DNA from 3 places in the Janthinobacterium paucivorans genome. Region 3 is predicted to be linked to each of the others. Evidence: predicted binding sites of a transcription regulator. Region 3 holds the regulator's gene; each other region holds the start of a gene.
What was found. Region 3 encodes FNR, which switches genes on or off when oxygen is low (the NO sensors DNR and NnrR bind a similar motif). Its sites were predicted from a motif close to TTGATNNNNATCAA; they were not measured.
Positions count from the first base shown of each region.

Region 1: the regulator FNR is predicted to act here: its motif matches at 2,516-2,529, upstream of cydD (thiol reductant ABC exporter subunit CydD).
Region 2: the regulator FNR is predicted to act here: its motif matches at 3,199-3,212, upstream of ACQ4V8_RS19365 (OmpW/AlkL family protein).

Region 1 covers NZ_JBNYXR010000010.1:131,033-136,113, forward strand. The annotation lists gene glmM (phosphoglucosamine mutase) at 1-1,155, shown strand, start outside; tRNA gene ACQ4V8_RS14010 (tRNA-Pro) at 1,264-1,340, shown strand; tRNA gene ACQ4V8_RS14015 (tRNA-Arg) at 1,433-1,507, shown strand; gene ACQ4V8_RS14020 (hypothetical protein) at 1,588-1,767, opposite strand; gene ACQ4V8_RS14025 (GbsR/MarR family transcriptional regulator) at 1,898-2,476, opposite strand; gene cydD (thiol reductant ABC exporter subunit CydD) at 2,594-4,330, shown strand; gene ACQ4V8_RS14035 (amino acid ABC transporter ATP-binding/permease protein) at 4,327-5,081, shown strand, end outside.
Region 2 covers NZ_JBNYXR010000018.1:78,179-83,259, reverse strand. The annotation lists gene ACQ4V8_RS19380 (methionine ABC transporter ATP-binding protein) at 1-776, shown strand, start outside; gene ACQ4V8_RS19375 (methionine ABC transporter permease) at 769-1,443, shown strand; gene ACQ4V8_RS19370 (MetQ/NlpA family ABC transporter substrate-binding protein) at 1,468-2,295, shown strand; gene ACQ4V8_RS19365 (OmpW/AlkL family protein) at 2,519-3,133, opposite strand; gene fur (ferric iron uptake transcriptional regulator) at 3,508-3,945, shown strand; gene ACQ4V8_RS19355 (SpoIIE family protein phosphatase) at 4,366-5,081, shown strand, end outside.
Region 3 covers NZ_JBNYXR010000011.1:113,868-118,948, forward strand. The annotation lists gene ACQ4V8_RS14710 (response regulator) at 1-1,978, opposite strand, end outside; gene fnr (fumarate/nitrate reduction transcriptional regulator Fnr) at 2,218-2,976, shown strand; gene ACQ4V8_RS14720 (FixH family protein) at 3,102-3,626, opposite strand; gene ccoG (cytochrome c oxidase accessory protein CcoG) at 3,774-5,081, opposite strand, start outside.

The DNA.
Region 1 (5,081 bases), on a different contig from region 3:
GAAGCGGCGCTGGAAGCGGGCCTGTCGGCCGCTGGCGTTGACGTGATGCTGGCCGGCCCCATGCCGACGCCGGCGATCGCTTACCTGACGCGGGCGCTGCGCCTGTCGGCCGGGGTGGTCATTTCCGCCTCGCACAATCCCTACCATGACAATGGCATCAAGTTCTTTTCCGCCCAGGGTAGCAAGCTGCCCGACAGCGTGGAACTGGAAATCGAGGCGACACTCGACGAACCGATGGCCTGCGTGCCATCGGACAAGCTGGGCCGCGCCAAGCGCTTGGACGATGCCCAGGGCCGCTACATCGAATTTTGCAAGAGCACCTTCCCGAACGAGCTGGACTTGCGTGGCATGAAGATCGTCGTCGATTGCGCGCATGGTGCCGCTTATCATATCGCGCCGCACGTGTTTCATGAGTTGGGTGCGGAAGTTATTGCCATCGGCAACAAGCCCGATGGCTTCAATATCAATGCGGGCTTTGGCGCCACGGCAACCAAGGCCATGGCTGCCGCTGTTGTCGAGCATGGCGCTGATCTCGGTATCGCCCTCGATGGCGACGCTGACCGCCTGATCATGTGCGATGCCACGGGGCGTTTGTATAACGGCGACGAGTTATTGTACGTGATGGTCAAGGATCGCCTGGCGACGGGCCCCGTGGCTGGCGCCGTGGGCACCCTGATGACGAATATGGCGCTGGAAGTGCTGTTCAAGCAGCAGGGCATCGGCTTTGCACGCGCCAAGGTAGGTGACCGCTACGTGCTGGAAGTCATGCAGGAAAAGGGCTGGATACTGGGCGGCGAAGGCTCCGGCCATTTGCTGTGCCTGGACCGCCACACGACGGGCGATGGCATCGTCTCCGCGCTGCAAGTATTGTCCGCACTCAAGCGCAGCGGCCAGAACCTGCAGCAGTGCCTGGCTGAGCTGGTGCTGTTCCCGCAAACCCTGATCAACCTGCGCGTAGCGCCCGGTTTCGACTGGCAGAAAAATGCCGCCATGGTGGCCGAGAAAGAAATGGTCGAGGCCGAATTGGGCGACACGGGCCGCGTGCTGATCCGCGCTTCGGGCACCGAACCGTTGATACGCGTCATGGTGGAAGCCAAGCATAAGGACAAGGCCGAGTCGATGGCGCGCCGCATTGCCGATAAAGTCAGCGCTTAAGCAGGAAAGTGCTGGACAGGCCAGGGCAGGGCAGGCGCGATAGTTATTTCCATCTAATTCGTCTATGCCAATTGACGAAATTGCTTGGGGGCGTTATTATCTTGTCTTCGGAGTGTGGCGCAGCCCGGTAGCGCACCTGGTTTGGGACCAGGGGGTCCAAGGTTCGAATCCTTGTACTCCGACCAAAGTCATAAGCGGGCTGTCAGAAATGACAGCCCGTTTTCTATTCTGCGCAGGCATTTCATGGCTGGCGCATGAATTAAAATACTGCACCTTTCCGCCCATCGTTCAACGGATAGGACAACGGTCTTCTAAACCGTGAATGGGGGTTCGATTCCCTCTGGGCGGACCAGTTCATACTGGTCACACAGCATGCGCCATGAGCCGGCCGCACTGCATCTTCCCCTCGTGATTTGCGTTTCGCGTATCAGCTTACGGCTGCGCAAACAGCAGCACGCTCAATAAATACACCAGCGGCGCCGCGCATAGCAGGGCAGACAATACCGACAGCTTTTTCTTGCTCGCCCGACGCGCGAGGCGCAGCCGTTCTCGTGCCGGCAAATGCTCGCGTAGCACGCTACGTGCGCGAGACTGGAATGGGGATTCATGCATGGATGCTCCTTCGCAAGGTTGGCTGTCGTGCCAACGAGCATAGCCAGAGCGGTATAAAGATGGTGTAAATAGTCAGCTGCTGCGCGTATGCGGCGTGTATACGTGGTGGCGCTGCAGGCGCATGCGGGCCTTATTTTTCGTCGTCGTGGGAGCTCTTGCCGAACAGGCGGTCCTTGGCATTGAGCAGCTTTTGCATCTTGGCGCCCATTTTCATCAGTTGCGCCATCGATTCGGGCGACAGGCGCTGCAAGTCGTCGAACCAGGTGTTGGCCAGGTTAACCAGTTCATACATTTCGCGCATGCGCTCTTGCGCGTACTGGTCGCCGGCTTGCGTGGCCGGTGCCAGCAGCGATTCGCGCAGCACCGTCAGGGTCGGTGCCACTTCGCGGCGGCGCCGTTCGGCGGCCACGACGCGGAAGATTTGCCATACATCGCCCAGCGAGGAAAAATACTCGCGTCGGTCGCCCGGAATGCGCGACTGGCGTATCAAGCCCCAGCCCTGCAACTCCTTCAAGCCGATGCTGACGTTCGAGCGGGAAAAACTCAGGTGCTCCGCAATTTCGTCCGCGTGCAAAGGATGCTCTGCGACAAATAACAAGGCATACACTTGCCCCACCGTACGGTTAAAGCCCCAGCGGCTGCCCATCTCGCCGAAATGGCTGACAAAGGTCAGGATCAGCGGCGTCATTTGAATATGTTGAGTTTTCATAATTATCTGGATTTTTTCACGCCATTCGGGTGGGGTCAATTGATATATGTCATGTTTCGCAGTATTATACTAAGAATCGAATTTACAGAAAATTCTGAAAACTCAAGAAGTATAGATATGCCTAACCTGTCACCACTGCCGTCCCCGCCCCTATCCTTGCCCCGCTTTGTTCTTCCCCGTGTCGCCAGCCTGGCGCAAGGTGGCGCCGCCTTGCTGTGGCTGCCGCAAGCGGCCTTGCTGGCCTGGGCCGTACAAGCCATGCAGGGCGGTGCACTCTGGCGCGCGGCCCTGCTGCCGGCCGCTGGCGTGCTGCTGCTGGGCGTGCTGCGCGCCGGCTGCGAAGCGTGGGGTGCGCGGCGCATGTATGCGGCGGCGCGCGAGCACCTGTCTACCTTGCGCGTCCAGGTGGCGCAAGCGCTGGCGCGCCGTTCGCCGCTCGATCGCCAGCGCGCGCAGTCGGGCCAGGCGGCCAGCGTCATCGCCGAGCAGGCCGAAGCCATCGTGCCCTACCTGGTGCGCTACAAGCCGGCGCGCTGGAAAGTGTTGCTCGTGCCGCTAGTGATCCTTGCCGTGGTGACACCGCTGTCGTGGATTGCCGCCTTGATCTTGCTCGTTGCCGCCCCCCTGATTCCCGTCTTCATGGCGCTGGTGGGCATGGGCGCGCAAGCGGCCAGCCGCGCGCAGATGGTGGAAATGGGCAGCATGAACGCCTTCCTGCTGGATCGGCTGCGCGGCCTGGCCACTCTGCGCGCCTTGGGCGCCGTCGACGCCACGGCCGAGCGGCTCGATGCCTCGTCGCAATCGGTGCGTCGGCGCACGATGCTCGTGCTGCGCATCGCCTTCCTGTCGTCCGCCGTGCTGGAACTGTTTTCCGCGCTGGGCGTGGCCATGGCGGCGGCGTTTATTGGCTTCTCCTTGCTCGGCAGCATCAATTTCGGCACCTGGGGCCGGGAACTCAGCCTGGGGCAGGGCTTGTTCATCTTGCTGCTGGCGCCCGCATTCTTCGAGCCGCTGCGCGAGCTGGCCGCCGTCTGGCACGACAAGGCGGCCGGCGAAGCGGGGCTGGCCGGTTTGCATGACCTGGTGGCCGATGGCGTGCCCCTGCCTGGCGCCGGCATGCCAGCAGCTGCCGTCTCCGCCGCCGCCATGGCGCTGGCGCCGCCGCCCGCCGTCGACGTCCGTGAGCTGCGCTTTGCTCACCCTGGCGAAGCGCGCGTATTCGACGGCTTCGATTTGACCGTGCATGCCGGCGAACACGTGGCCTTGCTCGGTGCCAGCGGCGCCGGCAAGACCACCTTGCTCTCGTTGTTGGCTGGCTTGCTGCCCGCCAGCGGCGGCGAGATCCGCATCGGCGGCGTGCGCCTGAACGACAGCACGGTCAATACTTTGCGCCAGCGCATGGCCTGGATGGGCCAGCGTGCGCACGTGTTTGCCGCCTCCGTCAGCCAGAACGTGACGCTGGGCCGCGCTGGCGCGAACGCCGCGCAAGTGACGCAGGCTTTGCATCTGGCCGACCTGGCCACCGTGGCTCAGGCGCAACCGGCCGTCATGCTCAGCGATGGGGGCCAGGGCCTGTCCGGCGGCGAAGCGGTGCGCCTGGCGTTGGCCCGCGTGGCCCTGCACCCGCATGCCGACCTGTTGCTGGTCGATGAACCGACGGCCCACCTCGATAGTGAGACGGCGGCGCGCGTCACGGACGCCTTGCTGGCGTTGGCAAGGGGCAAAACCATGATCGTCGCCACGCATGACCCCGTGCTGGCTGGCCGCTTGCAGCGCACGGTGCAGGTCGATGTGCCGGCGCACATGCAGGCGCAGCCGCAGCCGCAGGCACAGAAGGAAGAAGGACGCGCATGAAAACTTCCTTCATGCGCCATCGCGTCCTGCGGCAATTGCTGCTGGCCCAGCCCGGCAAATTGATCGCTGGCGCCATGCTGGCGGCCCTGACGGCGGTAGCCGGCATGGCCTTGCTGGGTTTGTCTGGCTGGTTCATCACTGCCACCTCGCTTGCTGGCCTGCATGCGTCCACCGCCGTCCTGTTCGACGTGTTCGGCCCGTCGGCCGGCATCCGCCTGCTCGCCATCGGCCGCACGGGCTCGCGCTATGCGGAGCGTCTCGTCACGCACGACGCCACCTTCGCCGCCCTGGCCAGCATCCGCGTGCAACTGTTCCGTGCCTGGTCGCGCCCGGAAGCGGCCAGTCGCTTGCTGCGCCAGCCTGCCAAGCTGCTGTTCCGCTTGACGGCCGATATCGATGCGCTCGAAGCGCTGTATTTGCGCCTGCTGGTGCCGGCCTTTACGGCGCTGTGCGTGGCCTTGCTGGCCGGCATCGCGCTGGGCGTGCTGCAGTGGCAGCTGGGCTTGGGCCTGGCCGCGTGGCTGCTGGCGGCCGGCGGCGGCATCAGCTCGGTTGTGGCGCAGCGTGCCCGCCGTCCCGCCATCGTGCGCTCGCGCGCCATCGAAAAATTACGTTCCGGCAGCATCGACCTGGTGGCCGGCCAGACGGACCTGGTGATGGCGGGCCGCATCGAGGCCCAATGCGCGGCGCTGGGACAGATCGACCGCTCGCTGGCGCAAGCCGATTTCGCCTTGCTGCGCCTCGATACGGC
Region 2 (5,081 bases), on a different contig from region 3:
TCGATGGCGCGAACAAGACCTTCGCGCTGCCCAAGGGCGAACAATTCCACGCGGTCAAATCGGTCACGCTGGAAGTCTATCCCGGTGATATTTTCGGCCTGATCGGCAAGAGCGGCGCCGGCAAATCGACCTTGCTGCGCCTGATTAACCTGCTCGAGCGTCCAGACAGCGGCACCATTACCGTGGCCGGGCGCGAACTGACCGGCCTGGGCAAGAGCGAATTGCGCGACGCGCGCCAGAACATCGGCATGATTTTCCAGCAATTCAATTTGCTGCAAAACGCCAGCGTCTTCGACAACGTCGCCTTCCCCCTGAAAATCCATGGCACCACCAAGGGCGCGCAAATCGCCGCCCGCGTCGAAGAATGCCTGGCGCTGGTGGGTTTGTCCGACAAGCTGCACAGCTATCCGGCGCAGTTGTCGGGCGGGCAAAAACAGCGCGTGGCGATTGCGCGCGCCTTGGCCAGCCATCCTGACGTGCTGCTGTGCGATGAGCCGACGTCTGCGCTGGACGCGGAAACTACGCGCGCCCTGCTCGACACTTTGCGCGACATCAATGCGCGCTTGAAAGTGACCATCGTCATCGTCAGCCATGAGCTGTCGGTGCTGGGCGCCATCTGTAATCGCGTGGCCGTGGTGGAAAACGGTGCCATCGCCGAACAATTCGATTTGAGCGACACGGCCACCCCACGCAAGACGGCGCTGGGACGCGAACTGGCGTATTACGGCACCGAGGCGTTTGAAGCCACCGCATGGAAGGATGCAACACATGTTTGAAGAATCGATCAAAAACGTCATCAACCTGCTGCCGGAAATCTGGGTGGCGCTGGGCCAGACCATGACCATGCTGGGCATCGGCCTCACCGCCGCCATCCTGATCGGCGGCCCGCTGGGCATTGTGCTGTTTCTCGTCTCGCAAGGCCAGTCACTGGAAAACCGGCCGCTGTCGATGATTTTGGGCTGGCTGGTCAATACCGTGCGCAGCTTTCCCTTCATCATTTTACTGGTCGCACTGACGCCGTTTACGCGCATCATCGCGGGCACCTCGATCGGCCCGCTGGCGGCTGCCGTGCCGCTGTCGTTCGCCGCCATTCCCTACCTGGCGCGCCTGGTGGAACAAAATCTGCGCGAAGTGCCGCGCGGCGTGATCGAGGCAGCGCATGCGATGGGCGCCTCGGAAATGCAGATCATCTTGCGCGTGCTGCTGGTGGAAGCGCGCTCCGGCCTGGTGCTGGCCCTGACCGTGCTGTCGATCAGTTTCCTGTCGTATTCGGCCGTGGCAGGCGTGGTGGGCGGCGGCGGCATCGGTGACCTGGCCATCCGCTACGGCTACTACCGCTTCGAGACTGACATCATGGTCGTAACCGTAGCTATCCTGATCGTGCTGGTGCAAACCATCCAGTTCGCAGGCACACGCATCGCCAAGCGCCTCGACAAACGTTAATCCAATTCAGAAACAAGGATACCTATGAACCACATTCGCCGCACCCTGCTCCTGGCCGCTACCAGCCTCGCTTTCGCCACCGCCGCCCATGCCAAGGACCCGAAAGAACTCGTCATCGGCACCAGCTCCGGTCCGTATTCCGACCAGCTGAAGCTGGGCATCAAGCCGATCCTGGAAAAACAGGGCTACAAGGTCAAGATCGTCGAATTCAACGACTACGTGCAGCCGAACTACGCGCTGGCCGAAGGCTCGCTGGACGCCAACGTGTTCCAGCACATCGTCTACCTGACCAAGTTCGCCACCGATAACAAGCTGCCACTGAGCGCATTGATCACCGTGCCTACCATGCCGATCGGCCTGTACGGCGGCAAGCAAAAGACGCTGGCCGACGTCAAGAACGGCGCCACCGTCACCATGCCGAACGACCCGACCAACCAGGCGCGCGCACTGGTGATGCTGGCCAAGATGGGCTGGATCAAGCTCAAACCGAACGTCGATCCGCTGCGCGCTTCCGAGCGCGACGTACTGGAAAACACCAAGAAGCTGAAACTGGTGCCATTGGAAGCGGCGCAACTGCCCCGTTCGCTGGCAGATGCAGACTATGCCTTCGTCAATGGCAACTTCGCCCAGGCCGCCGGCATGAAGCTGACCTCAGCTCTCGCCGTGGAAAAAATCTCGGACAGCTACATCAACCTGGTGGCCATCCGCACGGCCGACAAGGCCAAACCGTGGGTCAAAGACCTGGAAGCGGCCTACCGTTCGCGCGCCTTCCTCGACGCGACGAACAAATACCTGGCCGGCTATGAAAAGACCGATTACCAGCTGGCGCTGGAAAAGACGGCGAAAAAATAAAGCGGCGCAAACAATGCAAAAAGGACGGCCAGGTGCAAACCCGGCCGTCCTTTTTTTTCCCGCGCTACGCGAGTATCTTCAACACTTGCAAGGCCTAACAAAACCGTAGCGAGCGGAAGGAAGGCTCGGCGCCCCCGTTGGCTTGAGAAGCGCAACTGTACGAAGGTACAGTGAGCATCGCAGAGCGCAAATTCCGACGCGCAGTAGGTTTTAATGGGTGTTCTTAGAAGCGGTAGCCGACGCCTACGCCAATCAGGACAGGGTCGATCTTGACTTCGCTGACCTTGGCACCAGCAGCGGTCAATACATCGCTGCGGATCTGCACTTTCTTGATGTCGAAGTTCAAGGACCAGTTTTTGTCGAGTTTGTAGTCGACGCCGGCTTGCAGCGAGTAGCCCCAGCTATCGTGTTCCAGGCGCAGGCCAGGAATTTTGACAGCCGAGATATTCGTGTAGTTCACGCCCGCACCCACGTAAGGGCTAAACTGTTTTTCAGGCATGAAGTGGTATTGCAGCGACAGCGTCGGTGGCAGATGCTTGAACGTGCCGATATTTTGGCCCGACAAGGTGACGTCATGCTTTTGCGGATACGTCAGGATCAGCTCGGCAGCGATATTCGGCGTAAAGAAATACGAAATATCGATTTCAGGAATCGTCTTGCTGCTGACATGGATCAGGTCCGATGCGCCGACGCCACCAACAGGCGTAGATTTATTCGCAGGATCGATGTGCACGGCGCGTGCGCGCACCAGCCATGGGCTTTCCTGCGCCATTGCATTGCCGGCCAATGCGCCGATAGCGGCCAGGACGATTGCTGCTGCAGTTGCGGACTTCTTCATTCTAGTTCCCTCTTTTTATCGTTAAGTAACGCTGCAAAGTCTAAGAGTGCAGTGCAACAAAAACTTTGATCCACATCAAATAGTGCTAGATGGCATCAATCTAGGGTTTATTTCTTTGCCCAGATCAAAAAAATGCGGCATTGCAAAAATTAAACAGCGCACTGACCAGGCTGGCGCCCGAGCCGCCAAACACGCGCCCGCACAGCAAATATGGCCCGCTACGCAATCGTCATTTGCGCCGCGGCCAATCGATGCGCCCCTGCCTGCGCCACATGCTATTGCGCGTCCGTACGATACAAATGAGAATAGTAATGATTATCATTTGCGATATAATGGCGTACCTCGCTCAGCGATCACAACAAGGAATGGGAGACATGGATATATTGAGGGAACTGCGTGAATCGGGCTTGAAAGTGACCATCCCGCGCTTGCGGATTCTGCAGCTGTTTCAAGAAGGCACAATCAAGCACCTGAGTGCGGACGATGTCTACAAACTATTGCTGGCTGAAAAAATCGACGTGGGCCTGGCCACCATCTACCGCGTGCTGATGCAGTTTGCCGAAGCGGGCATCCTGTTTCGCCGGCATTTCGAATCGGGCCATGCCGTCTTCGAGCTCAATCAAGGACAGCACCACGACCACCTGGTCTGCACCGCTTGCGGCAAGGTCGATGAATTCGTCGATGACGGCATCGAGCTGCGCCAGAACGAAATAGCCGCCGAGCGTGGCTTTGTGCTCCACGAGCACGCATTGTCGCTATACGGCACCTGCGCCGAGTGCACGGCAAAGTGCATTCCACCGCGCCGCGCCTGAGGCCAGCGCGCAGCGTAGCTCGGTCGCTTGCCTGCGCCACACTGCGCACAAGCTCGACAAAGAACAAGCATGTACATCGGAGAAATCGCCCGCATGGCGGGCACCTCGCCCAAGGCCTAGCGCCATGATGAAACGCTGGGCTTGACGGGCGACGTGCGCTGGCCCGGCGCCTGCCGCGTCTACACGCAGCAGCGGGCGCGCTGGCCGGCACAGGCACAGGCGCTGGCCCGGCGCCTGCAGGCCCGGCAACGGCTTGCCATGCAGCCATCTTGCATACTATTTTAACAATTTTGTAATCAAGCCGTCACATTCAAAGGTTAATATGATCACATTGCCTGTTTGTCAGTCGCCACACCTTCGCGACAACAACGGCCCGATCGTCATGTAAAGGTAGCCGCTGTGGAGTTCAACGCTTCTCGATTGCATCTTCCCCGTTATCGCACCTCAGTCGCGCTTGATCTGTGCATTGCCACGGAATCGGTGCAGGCCGACACCAGCAATTTCGCCGTACTGGAGCTGTTTACGGAAAGGCGCGACATGATGAGCCTACCCGTTACGGAGCAGCAGAAGCCGATTGGTTTGATCAGCCGCAACATCTTCATGTCGCAGATGTCCAAACCTTTCTACCATGAGGTGTACGGCAAGAAGAGCTGCATCGCCTTCATGGACAAGGAGCCGCTGATCGTCGATGGCGCCATGAGCATCGAGGACCTCACCTTCCGTGCCGTGGAAGCAGGCGAAAAGGCACTCGCCGACGGCTTTATCATCACCAACGATGGCGCGCTGGCCGGCGTCGGCTTCGGCTTGCAGCTGATGAACGTGGTGGCCACCATGCAGGCCGAAAAGAACCGGCAAATCATGCACAGCATCGATTACGCCAGCGTGATCCAGCGCGCCCTGCTGCGCAGCTCCGACGCGCAATTGCGCCTCACCTTGCCCGACGCCCACCTGGAATGGCAGCCGCGCGACGTCGTCGGCGGCGATTTTTACTTCTTCGAACGCCATGCAGGCGGCTGGTTTGCCGCCATCGCCGACTGCACGGGCCACGGCGTTCCCGGTGCCTTCATGACACTGATCGCCTCGTCGGCCCTGAGCCAGGCCTTGCGTGAACTGGGACCGCACGATCCGGCCGCCCT
Region 3 (5,081 bases):
CAAAGCCGGAATCGACTTCGTCGGCTTGCCAGCCCCACGCTTCGATCAGCTTGACGATCAGTTCGCGCGCGGTGCGGTTATCGTCGGCTACCAGCAGGCGCAGCTGGCCCAAGGCTGGCGTGCGCCGCGTTTCGGCTGCTTGCGCCAGCATCTCGAATGGCACGCTGAAAGAGAAGCGGCTGCCCTTGCCTTCGCTGCTGGCGACGGCGATGTCGCCGCCCATCATGTGGATCAGCTGCTTGCTGATGGCCAGGCCCAGGCCCGTGCCGCCGAAGCGCCGCGTGATGCTCTGGTCACCCTGTGAAAACGCGGCAAACAGCTGCTGTTGCTGCAGTTCCGTCATGCCGATGCCCGTGTCGCGCACTTCGAAGCGCAGCCAGGCGCGCCCTTTCCCGCTTTCGGCTTTGCTGACGGCCACCACCACTTCGCCGTTCTCGGTAAACTTGATGGCGTTGCCAGCGAGGTTGACGAGGATTTGTAGCAGGCGCTGGGCGTCGCCTACCAGGCACCGCGGCACGTCGGGCTCGACGGCGATGGCCAGTTCCAGCTCCTTTTTACCCGCATTCATGGTCATCGTCGTGGCCAGGGAATTCATGACTTCATCGAGGTCGAACTCGACGGGCGACAATTCCATGCGACGCGCTTCGATCTTCGAATAATCGAGCACGTCGTTGAGGATGCCCAGCAGTGATTGGCCCGCCACGCGCACCATGGTCAAATACTTGCGCTGTTCCGTGTCGAGCTTGGTATTTCCCAGCAGGTACACCATGCCCAGCACGGCATTGAGGGGTGTGCGGATTTCATGACTCATATTGGCTACGAAGTCGCTCTTTGCGCGGTTGGCCGCCTCGGCCCGGTCGCGCTCCTGTTCCAACTCCTCCGCGCGTGCTTCGAGCTCTTGCTGCAGGCGATCGCGTTCGCTCATTAGGTCGTTGAACGCTTCCGTCAGTTCGCCGATCTCGTCGCGCTGCCGCACCGGTACCGGGCTGAAACGACTACCGCTAGTGCGCAGCGCTTGCAGGGTGTCGCGCAGGCGTACCAGCGGCGACAGCAGGCGCACGGTAAGCCAGCCCAGAACAAAAGCGGCCAGCAGCGAAGCGAGGATACCCCACAGCACCAGCCGGTACAGCACACCATCGAACGGCTCGAAGGCATCATCGACGGGCAGCGAGGTAGCCAGCAGCCAGTTCACCGATTTCAGGCGCTTGAAGCTGTTGACGGCCGTGATGCCGCGGCTGTCGGTGCTGATCATGCTGCCTTCGCCATCTTGTTTCAGCAGCGCGGTGGTCGCCAGATTGGTGTCCGGCTGGCGCGGCTGCAGCAAACGGCTGGGGTCGGGGTGCAGCACGTAGCGCGGCACGGCGCCGCGCGTGAGAATCGAGTAATAGCCGTTCTTGCCGATTTTTTCCGAGCGCAGGCGCCCCAGCAGGTTGTCCTTGTACAAACGCAGCACGCCGACCACCATGCCGGCCACCTGGCCATCGGCGGCCATGACGGGTGCGACCATTTGCACGATGGGCATGCCGCTCGACTTGCTCAGCATTGGCTCGGTGATCATGGGTAGGCGCGTGCGCAGGACGGTCTGGAAATACTCGCGCTCGGTGACGTTGATGCCTGCACGCCCCTTGACGAGCGGCATGTCGGCCACGATGGCGCCTTGCGCGTCGAGCACCAGTACATCGTCGAACAGGACTAGCATCGAGCGCCGCGTATAGTATTGGCGCAATTGGGCGGGCTGTGCGATCAATTCCGGCGGCTGCTGCCTGGCCGTCAGGGTGACAATCTGCAGCAGCATGCCCAGCTTGTCGTCGAGCTCGGCAGCGGTACGCGTGATCAGCGAGTATTGCTGGCCCAGCAGTACTTGGCTGAAGTCGTCGCGCATGTGCTGCACCTGGATCATGGTGACCAGCGCGATCATGGCGATCGAGGTCAGGCTGGTGGCCAGGGCGACTTTTGCTTTAATGCCGAGAGGCTTCATGATGTCCTTTTGAGTACCGGGCGGCACAGACGGCAGATAACGCCTTCAAGAATTCTCCTATCAATACATTAACTTTGCAAGCGGCGCTGAGTAAATTGCCCTCCCCGTATGGGCTTTTGACGATGTTGCCATATAATTAAAGGATGGACGTCGTTTATTCACCGAAATTACGCTGAAATTGGCACACGGCAACTCTGTATGCAGTAAACTTGTCATTGCATTTTCTAAAAGGTACCGACATGACTGAAGCGCTCCTCACTCTCACCTTGCCCGCAGTGAACGTGGAAGCATTGCGTGCGCGATGTTCGACTTGCAGCATGCATCAATTGTGCCTGCCGATGGGTCTCGATGTGGGCGACATGGACAGGCTAGACCAGATCATCGGCCGTCGTCGCAAGATTGTGCGTGGTGCCTCGCTGTTTCGCATCGGCGATTCGTTCCAGAACTTGTACGCGATTCGTCTGGGGCATTTCAAGACGTACCAGATCAATCCTGGCGGCGAAGAGCAAGTGACGGGTTTTCAGATGGCCGGCGAACTGCTGGGCATGGATGCCATCAGCGCCGACCGCCACCACTGTAATGCGGTGGCGCTGGAAGATAGTGAAGTGTGTGAAATTCCATTTTCCAGCCTGGAACAATTGCTGGGTAATATGCCAACCTTGCTGCGCCATTTCCATCGCATGATGAGTCAGGAAATCACGCGCGAGCAAAGTGTCATGCTGTTACTGGGCAATATGCAGGCGACCCAGCGTTTTGCCGCCTTTATCGTCAACCTGGCTTCGCGTTATGAAGCGCGCGGCTATTCGGCCAGCAAATTTCAGCTGCGCATGTCGCGCGAGGAAATTGGTAACTACCTGGGGTTGACCATCGAGAGCGTCAGCCGCTTATTGTCGAAGTTTAAGAAGGAAGGCTGGCTGCGCGTTTCCAACCGCGAGATCGAGATCTTGCAGCCGGCAATATTGAAGGCCATTACGGCCGGCACGGACGTCTGCAAATAATAGCACCGTCAAAACCTGCTGCGCGTCGCGCTTTGCGGCCTGCGATGCTCGCTGTGCTCTAGCACAGCTGCGCTCTTAGCCACAAATCACTGCCGCTCGCTACGGTTTTTTCCCGGCGCTGTACGTTATAGCTCTGCATCCGCCTGCAGCGCGATGCTGCGCTGCAGTGGCCAGGTCCAGATGCCGGACAGGCGCCACTCGCGTTTGTCGTTTTCCACCAGCACTTGCCAGCGGCTGCGCTCTAGCATCGGTAGCGCTACTGAGAAGTTGCCGGCCGCATCGGGCTGCACCAGTAGCTTGATATCTTTTTCCGGCAGGGTCGCATGCGCCAGGTGCAGCTGCAACGGACCCTGGTAAGCCTTGCCGACGCTGCGCACGGAACCACTGAGACGCGCCGACGCCACGTCATAGGACAGGCTGGTAGCCATCGCCAGCTTGCTGGCGACCGTATCGCGTCGCAAGTCCTGGTTGATGGCCTTACCTTGCTTGTAATAATCGCCCACCACCAGCGCATCGGGCTGCGTAAACGCGATATACGCCATGCAGCTGCCAACGACCATGGACAGGCCGGGACCTATCATCAGCAGCCAAGGCCAGCGATGCTTGTACCATGGTGCAACGGGTGCTTGCAGCTTGAGGCTGTCGGACATTTTGTTCTCCTTGAGGGCAGGCCCTTTGGGCCTGACCCCAGCTTTTGCTTCTGGGTTGAAAATAAAGTAAAGCTAACGCATGTTTGATGCTGGCCCAACGGCGAAATGCCGGGGTCAGACCCGAGGGATCTGACCCCAACATCAACCTTAGCGCGGCACGATGAATACCGCGCCTTCACGCACATGCAACGCTGGGTTGTCCAGCGAGTGCAATTCGATGGCAATCTTGTTCGAGCCCTTCTCGCCGACACCGTGCGGCACGCGCAGGCGGATGGGCCAGCCCAGCGTTTCCGTCGGCTGTAACGTCACCTCTTCGCGCGTCAGCAAGGTCAGGCCCGGCAAGCCGGAAACGCTGATTTTAAAATGCTGAGTTTGCTCCGAGGTATTCATGATTTGCAAGCGGTAAACGTTCTCGACCATGCCGTCTTCCACTTCGCGACCCATCGAACCGCGGTCGCGGATGACGTCCATTTTCAGGGGGGTGCGCAGGGCCAGTGAGGTACACACGGCGATGATGATCAGCCCCAGGATGGCGGTGTAGATCAGTACGCGCGGGCGCGTGGCGCGCTGGCGGATTTGCTGCGAACTGAAGTTGTTTTCCATCGCATGGTCGGTACTGTAGCGTACCAGTCCGCGCGGCCGGTCGACCTTATCCATCACGCTGTTGCAGGCATCGACGCAGGCGGCGCAGCCGATGCATTCATACTGCAGGCCGTTGCGAATATCGATGCCGGTCGGACACACTTGCACGCACAGGGTGCAGTCGATGCAGTCGCCCAGCTTGTCGTTGTTGCCGGCCTTCTTGCTCATGGCACCACGCGGTTCGCCGCGTTTGGCATCGTAGGTGATGATCAGGGTATCCTGGTCGAACATGGCGCTCTGGAAGCGCGCGTAGGGGCACATGTATTTGCACACCTGCTCGCGCAGCCAGCCCGCGTTGCCGTAGGTTGCCAGGCTGTAGAACAAGACCCAGAACCATTCCCAGGGACCGAAATCGAGGGTGATCACCTCGTGCGCCAGTTCCTTGATCGGCGTGAAATAGCCGACAAAAGTAAAGCCCGTCCACAGGGCGATGGCGCCCCACACCAAGTGCTTGGCCGTCTTCTTGACAACCTTGCGCACGGAGGGGCCTTGCTTGTCGAGGGCCATGCGCGCGCTGCGCGTGCCCTCGATTTTGCGTTCGACCCACAAGAAGATTTCCGTGTAGACCGTTTGCGGGCAAGAGAAGCCGCACCATACCCGCCCGGCGAGGGCTGTGACAAGGAACAAGGAATACGCACAGATGATCAGCAGGGCCGCCAGATAGATGAAATCCTGGGGCCACAGCACGACGCCAAAAATGTAGAACTTGCGCGTGGTCAAATCGAACAGCAGGGCTTGCCTGCCACTCCAGGTCAACCATGGCAAGCCGTAGAACGCCAGCTGGGTAAGCCAGACACATACCCAGCGCCAGGT